2 linked regions of the Minwuia thermotolerans genome follow. The protein of the gene in region 2 interacts with the protein of the main gene of each other region in a pairwise test. Links are inferred from orthologs where the notes say so. Each region holds a gene or a part of one and is shown on either strand. Other genes may lie near its edges.

Evidence for each region.
Region 1: the proteins of nusG (region 2) and rho interact in binary tests that used the Escherichia coli proteins (3 or more experiments, as listed by UniProt). The link is inferred for Minwuia thermotolerans from one-to-one orthologs.

What each region holds. Positions count from the first base shown.
Region 1 is NZ_PIGG01000015.1:132,914-135,917, forward strand. Bases 25-3,004 are described here. They hold rho (transcription termination factor Rho), read left to right. Parts: upstream 25-876; coding sequence 877-2,133; downstream 2,134-3,004. Other genes in these bases: dnaQ (DNA polymerase III subunit epsilon), read left to right, coding at 25-680; CWC60_RS03820 (RelA/SpoT family protein), read right to left, coding at 2,448-3,004. Also shown: more of dnaQ, read left to right, coding at 9-24. UniProt on the Escherichia coli protein: Facilitates transcription termination by a mechanism that involves Rho binding to the nascent RNA, activation of Rho's RNA-dependent ATPase activity, and release of the mRNA from the DNA template.
Region 2 is NZ_PIGG01000080.1:234-4,852, reverse strand. Bases 1,436-4,289 are described here. They hold nusG (transcription termination/antitermination protein NusG), read right to left. Parts: upstream 3,203-4,289; coding sequence 2,669-3,202; downstream 1,436-2,668. Other genes in these bases: tuf (elongation factor Tu), read right to left, coding at 3,665-4,289; secE (preprotein translocase subunit SecE), read right to left, coding at 3,205-3,492; rplK (50S ribosomal protein L11), read right to left, coding at 1,995-2,423; rplA (50S ribosomal protein L1), read right to left, coding at 1,436-1,990. Outside these bases: rplL (50S ribosomal protein L7/L12), read right to left, coding at 1-381; rplJ (50S ribosomal protein L10), read right to left, coding at 443-958; more of rplA, read right to left, coding at 1,283-1,435; more of tuf, read right to left, coding at 4,290-4,619. UniProt on the Escherichia coli protein: Part of the processive rRNA transcription and antitermination complex (rrnTAC). The complex forms an RNA-chaperone ring around the RNA exit tunnel of RNA polymerase (RNAP).

The sequences.
Region 1 (3,004 bases), on a different replicon or contig from region 2:
GTACGGTGATGCGCGAGATCATCCTGGACACGGAAACCACGGGCCTGGACCCGAATGACGGCCACCGCATCGTCGAGATCGGCTGTCTGGAACTGGTCGACCGCGTCTGGACCGGGCGGACCTGGCAGCAATACGTCAATCCCGAACGCGCCATGACCGACGACGCCTATCGCGTGCACGGCATCTCCGACGCCGATCTGGCGGACAAGCCGAAGTTCGCCGAGATCGCCGAAGAATTCCTGGCCTTCGTCGACGGCGCCCCGATCGTCGCTCACAACGCCGCCTTCGACATGAAGTTCCTGAACTGGGAGCTGACCAAGATCGGCCGCGAGCCCCTGCCGATGGACCGGGTGGTCGACACCCTGGCCATCGCCCGCAAGCGCTTTCCGGGCGCGGCGAACAGCCTCGACGCGCTGTGCCGGCGTTTCGAGGTCGACAACACCGACCGCACGCTGCACGGGGCGCTGATCGATTCCCGGCTGCTGGCGGACGTCTACTACCACCTGGTGGGGGTCAAGCAGGCGGGCCTGACCTTCGGCGAGGACCAGGGCGAAGGCGCGGCGGGCCCGGCGCGGCGCTACCGCGCGCCCAGGCCGCATGCGCCGACCGAGGCCGAACTCGCGGCCCACGCCGCCTTTCTGGAGAGCCATGTCAGCGCGGCGATCTGGCTGAAAAACTGAGCCGCGCCGCGAATTCGATCTTGCGGCCCGGCCCGATCCGTGTATTAACAACGGACAGCCGCTGAAGCGACTTCACTCCAGAACCGGCCAATTCCCTGGCCGGCGCTTGATCCGGAAACTGCCGACACGATCTGGAACCTCAGCGGTCCGTCCGTCCGGACACCTGTTCAATCACATATTCCTGCGACCGGTACCCATGAACCTACGCGAATTGAAGGCGAAATCGCCCACCGAACTCCTCGAGATGGCCGAGGAGCTGGAGATCGAGAACGCGTCCACCATGCGCAAGCAGGACATGCAGTTCGCGATCCTGAAGCAGCTTGCCGAGGACGGTGAGGAAATCACCGGCGTCGGCGTGCTCGAAACCCTCTCCGACGGTTTCGGATTCCTGCGCTCGGCGGAGTCGAACTATCTGCCCGGCTCCGACGACATCTACGTCAGTCCCAACCAGATCCGCCGCTTCTCGCTCAGGACCGGCGACACGGTCGAGGGCGAGATCCGCTCGCCCAAGGACGGCGAGCGCTATTTCGCCCTGCTCAAGGTCGCCAAGATCAACTTCGAGGATCCGGAAGCGGTCCGCCACAAGGTCGCCTTCGACAATCTCACGCCCCTCTATCCCGACGAGCGGCTGCACATGGAGTTTGCGGATCCGACCAAGAAGGATCTTTCCAACCGGGTGATCGAGCTGGTCACCCCGATCGGCAAGGGCCAGCGCGCGCTGATCGTTGCGCCGCCGCGCACGGGCAAGACGGTGCTGATGCAGAACATCGCCCACGCCATCGAATCCAACCACCCTGACGTCTACCTGATCGTGCTGCTGATCGACGAACGGCCCGAGGAAGTCACCGACATGTCCCGCTCCGTGCAGGGCGAGGTGATCTCGTCGACCTTCGACGAGCCGGCGGCGCGCCACGTCCAGGTCGCGGAAATGGTGATCGAGAAGGCCAAGCGCCTGGTCGAGCACAAGCGCGACGTGGTCATCCTGCTGGACTCCATCACCCGCCTGGCGCGCGCCTACAACACCGTGGTGCCGTCGTCGGGCAAGGTGCTGACCGGCGGCGTGGATGCCAACGCCCTGCAGCGCCCGAAGCGCTTCTTCGGCGCCGCGCGCAATATCGAGGAAGGCGGCTCGCTGACCATCATCGCGACCGCCCTGATCGACACCGGCAGCCGCATGGACGAGGTGATCTTCGAGGAGTTCAAGGGCACCGGCAACTCCGAGATCATCCTGGACCGCAAGCTGGCCGACAAGCGCACCTTCCCGGCGATCGACATCACGCGCTCCGGCACCCGCAAGGAGGAGCTGCTGGTCGACAAGAGCACGCTGACGAAGATGTGGGTGCTGCGCCGCATCCTGCAGCCCATGGGCGTCACCGACGCCATGGAGTTCCTGCTCGGCAAGCTGAAGGACAGCAAGACCAACCAGGACTTCTTCGATTCGATGAACACCTGAAGAAACCGCGCTGCGCAGGATGGCGAAGGGCCGGCGGGGCGGGCGGCTCCAGGGGCGCCGGATTTGCGCCGCCCCGGGATGGCCCGGCTGGAGGCGTGGGCGGCTCGGTGATCGCCGGGTTGTCCCGGCCACTTGTCCACACAACCTGTCACCCCCGCCGCCGTGCGGGGGTCCGGAGCGGCTTCGCCGCAAGTCTATGGCCCTGACCGGATGCCCGCACAATGGCGGGCATGACGCCGAAGCAAAGCTGTCGTTCCATCCATCACAAGGATCGTCGCAGGCCGCACCGCCCGCTGCCGCGCCTGCCGGCGAAATCAGGAGCGCGGGCGCTCCACCCGGTCGATGCCGGGCTCGTGGCGCAGCGCGGCGATGATGTCGTTGAGATGGCGGACGTCGCGGACCTCGATATCGAGGGTCAGCACGGCGAAGTCCGACTGGCTCTTGGTCATGCGCAGGAAGACGATGTTGCCGTCGTGCTGGGCGATCACCGCGGTTGTGCGGCTCAGCATGCCCGGCCGGTTCACCATCTCCGCCTCGATCCGCCCGACATAGAGCTGCTCGTCTTCCGTATCGCCGGTCCAGGAGGTGTCCAGCCAGCGCTCCGGCATGTCCTGCACCAGCTCCAGGCTGCCGCAGTCGATGACGTGGATGTGGATGCCCCGGCCCTGATGGGCGATGCCGACGATGCGGTCGCCGGGCAGCGGGTGGCAGCAGTCTGAGAAGTGCACCGCGACCCCCGGCTGCAGCCCCCTGATCGGCAGCGCGCCTTCGCGGGCGGCGTCCGCCTTGCGCTTCGTGCGCCGGCGGCGTTTCTTCTCGGCCGGATAGATCTCGGCCAGCACGTCACGGGGCGCGACCACGCCCTCCCCGA
Region 2 (4,619 bases):
TCACTTCAACTCGACCTTGGCGCCAACGCCCTCGAGCTGCTCCTTGATCTTCTCGGCCTCGTCCTTCGAAGCGCCTTCCTTGATGGCCTTCGGGGCAGCCTCGACCAGTTCCTTGGCCTCCTTCAGGCCCAGGCCGGTGATGCTGCGGACTTCCTTGATCACGTTGATCTTCTTGTCGCCGACTTCGGCCAGAACGACGTCGAACTCGGTCTGCTCCTCGGCCGCGGCGGCTTCACCGCCGCCCCCGGCTGCGGCGGCCGGCGCCGCGACGGCGGCGGCGGCGGAGACGCCCCACTTCTCCTCGAGAAGCTTGGCGAGTTCGGCCGCCTCGAGGACGGTCAGGTTCGAGAGATCTTCGGCAATTTTTTCCAGATCAGCCATTTGTTCGGTTTCCTTGGTCAGTGAGGTTGTCGACGGGGCCCGTATGAGAAGACCTTGTCCGTCAGGCGTCTTCCTTGGTGGCGTATGCGTTGAGCACCCGCGCGAGCTGCGAAGCCGGGGCCTGCACCACCTGGGCGACCTTGGTCGCCGGGGCGTTCAGCAGGCCGATGATCTTCGCGCGCAGATCGTCGAGCGACGGCAGTTCGGCCAGAGCCTTGACGCCGTCGGCCTCGAGCACATGCTCGCCCATCGCGCCGCCGAGAATCACGAGCTTCTCGTTCTTCTTGGCGTACTCCACCGCCACCTTCGCCGCCGCGACCGGATCGTTCGAATAGGCGATCGCGGTCGGTCCGGTGAAGCTGTCGGTGAGCGCACTGTAGGACGTGCCTTCGAGAGCGATCTTCACGAGCCTGTTCTTCGTGACTTTGAAGCTGGCGCCCGCTTCGCGGACCCGGCTCCGGAGATCGGTCATCTCCGCAACCGAGAGGCCCTTGTAGTGGGTGATGACGACGAGGGCCGTGTTCTCGAACACGTCCTTCATCTCGCCGATCAGCGCCGCCTTTTCTTCCCGGTTCACTCTTTCGCTCCTTCTCACGGAACCCTTCGGCCGGCGATCCGGCTTCGGGGTTCCAGCCCTGGGACGGTTGGTTTGCGGAGCCGAGGCTCCCCGTCCCTCTTCATGTCCTGCCCCAGGGTCTTGACCCGGAAACGCGCGCGGCGGACCGCGTTCATTCCGGTTCGCAACTCCCGTCTATTGCAGGCCCGGCTTCGGATTAAGCCGTTCGGGCGCGGAGCCGTCGCGGCGCCTGCAGTCTCGGACAGGTGATCCCTCGGGCCGCAGGGGCCGTCGGGACCGCGCCGCCACCGGTTGGACCCGGCGGCGGAATTCCGTGGTCGACGCTCAGGCCGCGGGCTGCGGATTGAGCGTCGAGATGTCGATCTTCACGCCCGGCCCCATGGTCGAGCTGACCGCCGCGCGCTTCAGGTACTGGCCCTTGGCGCCCGCCGGCTTCGCCTTCAGCAGCGCCTCCACCAGGGAGCGCGCATTGCCGAGAAGCTGTTCCTCGGTAAAGCTGGCCTTGCCGATGCCGGCGTGGACGATGCCCGCCTTCTCGACACGGAACGTCACCTGACCGCCCTTGGCCGCCGCGACCGCTTCCTTGACGTTCGGCGTGACCGTGCCGAGCTTCGGGTTCGGCATCAGGCCGCGCGGGCCCAGCACCTTGCCGAGCCGGCCGACCACCGGCATCATGTCGGGCGTCGCGATCACGGTGTCGAAGGGCATGTCGCCGGCCTGCACCCGTTCGGCCAGATCCTCGGCGCCAACGATGTCGGCCCCGGCGGCGGTGGCCTCATCGGCCTTGTCACCCTTGGCGAAGACCGCCACGCGGACGGTCTTGCCCGTGCCGTTGGGCAGTTGCACCACGCCGCGCACCATCTGGTCGGCGTGCCGCGGATCGACGCCCAGGTTGACGGCCATCTCCACGGTCTCGTCGAACCTGGCGACCGCCCTGGCCTTCACCGCCTTGATCGCATCCTCCAGCGACACCTGTGCGTCGCGGTCGATGCCCTCCTGGGCGGCAGTGTAACGTTTTCCCTTGCGCGCCATCGTTCTACTCCACCACCTGCAGGCCCATCGAGCGGGCGGAGCCCGCGATCACCTTCATCGCCTGGTCCAGATCCGCGGCGTTGAGATCGGGCATCTTCTGCTCGGCGATCTCGCGGACCTGCGCCCGGGTCACCTGGCCGACGAAACCCTTGCCGGGCGTCGCGGCGCCCTTCTGCAGGCCGGCGGCCTTCTTGAGGAAGTAGGACGCCGGCGGCGTCTTGGACACGAAGGTGAAGGAGCGGTCCGAATAGGCGGTGATGATCACCGGGATCGGCATCCCCTTCTCCATGTTCTGCGTCTCGGCGTTGAACGCCTTGCAGAACTCCATGATGTTCAGGCCGCGCTGACCCAGCGCGGGACCGATCGGCGGCGACGGATTGGCGGCGCCCGCCGGCACCTGCAGCTTGATGTAGCCTGCGATCTTCTTTGCCATTTCAGACCCTTCTGACGTCTACCAAGGGGGCGTGGTGCGGCCATGGCGGGCCTTCCACACCATTCACTCGCCAAATGCGCGCGTGACCTCGCTGCGTACCCGGTCCGTGTCGCCGAACCCGCGTCGCAGTCGGATCAGTTTGATGCACCTCGAGGCATTTGGTTGAGCCGACGGCTTTTATAGCCCCCGGCCATCCGATTCAAGGAAAAAGAATCGCCGTTCGCCGGATCGGCAGGCGGCGGCGCTCAGTCCAGCTTCTCCACCTGGGAATATTCGAGCTCCACCGGCGTGGCGCGGCCGAAGATGGAGACCGACACCTTGACCCGGGCGCGCTCCTCGTCGACGTCCTCGACGACGCCGTTGAACGAAGCGAAGGGCCCGTCGGAGACGCGGACCTGCTCGCCGATGTCGAAGGTGATCGAGGGTTTGGGCCGCTCGATGCCCTCCTGCATCTGCTGCAGGATGCGCATGGCTTCCTTTTCCGGGATCGGCTGAGGCTTGTTGCCCGAGCCCAGGAAGCCGGAAACCTTGCCGACGTTCTTGATCAGGTGATAGCTCTCGTCGGTCAGTTCCATCTTCACCAGCACATAGCCGGGAAAGAACTTGCGTTCGGCGCTGACCTTCTGGCCGCGGCGCATTTCCACGACCTCCTCCATCGGCACCATGACCTCCTCGATCAGGTCGGTCATGTTCTTCTGAACGGCCTGCTCGCGGATCGCCTGGGCGACCTTCTTCTCGAAACCGGAATAAGCGTGAACGATGTACCAGCGCGCTGTCATGGTCAGCTCCCCAGTTCCAGAATGAAGCCGACACCGGTCTGGATGATGATGTCGACCACCAGGAAGAAGACCGCCGCAATGGCGACCATGATGAAGACCATCATGGTGGTGACGCCCGTCTCCTTGCGTGTCGGCCAGGTCGTGCGCGCGCCCTCGGCCCGGACCTGGCGCAGGAACTCGACCGGCCCGACCTTCTTCTTCGGGGCGGGCTTGTCGGCCGGCTTGGACGATGCCGCGGGGGTCGTTTTCTGGCCGCGACCGCGCGGGGTCCCGGACTTCGACTTGGCCATAGCGATCTTTCTGCTGTTCTACGCCAACACTTGCGCGCCAGCCGCTTCAGGGTCGGGCATGGCAGGAGTGGAGGGACTCGAACCCCCAACCCCCGGTTTTGGAGACCGGTGCTCTGCCAGTTGAGCTACACTCCTATGCCCGGCGGGCCGGCTGGCCCGCCTGTACGCGATACTACTCTATGATGGACGCGACGACGCCGGCGCCGACGGTGCGTCCGCCCTCGCGGATGGCGAAGCGCAGGCCCTCGTCCATCGCGATCGGGTTGATCAGCTGCACCGTCATGGCGACGTTGTCGCCCGGCATCACCATCTCCGTGCCTTCCGGCAGTTCGATCACGCCCGTGACGTCCGTCGTCCGGAAATAGAACTGCGGCCGGTAGTTGCCGAAGAACGGCGTGTGACGGCCGCCCTCCTCCTTGGTCAGGATATAGGCCTCCGCCTTGAACTTCGTGTGCGGCGTGATCGAGCCCGGCTTCGCCAGAACCTGGCCGCGCTCCACGTCGTCGCGCGCCACGCCGCGCAGCAGCGCGCCGATGTTGTCGCCCGCCTCGCCCTGATCCAGCAGCTTGCGGAACATCTCCACGCCCGTGCACGTCGTCTTCTTGGTGTCGCGGATGCCGACGATCTCGACCTCCTCGCCAACCTTGACCACGCCGCGCTCCACGCGCCCCGTCACCACCGTGCCGCGGCCCGAGATCGAGAACACGTCCTCGATCGGCATCAGGAACGGCTGGTCCTTCGGACGCTCCGGCTGCGGCACGTACTCGTCCACCGCCTTCATCAGCTCCAGGATCGCCTTCTTGCCGATCTCGTCGTTCGTCCCCTCGACCGCCGCCAGCGCAGAGCCGCGGATGATCGGGATGTCGTCGCCGGGGAAATCGTACGAAGACAGCAGCTCGCGGATCTCCAGCTCGACCAGCTCCAGCAGTTCCTCGTCGTCGACCTGGTCGACCTTGTTCATGAACACCACCAGCGCCGGAACGCCCACCTGGCGCGCCAGCAGGATGTGCTCGCGCGTCTGCGGCATCGGACCGTCCGCCGCCGAAACCACCAGGATCGCGCCGTCCATCTGCGCAGCGCCCGTGATCATGTTCTTCACGTAGTCGGCGTGACCCGGGCAGTCGACA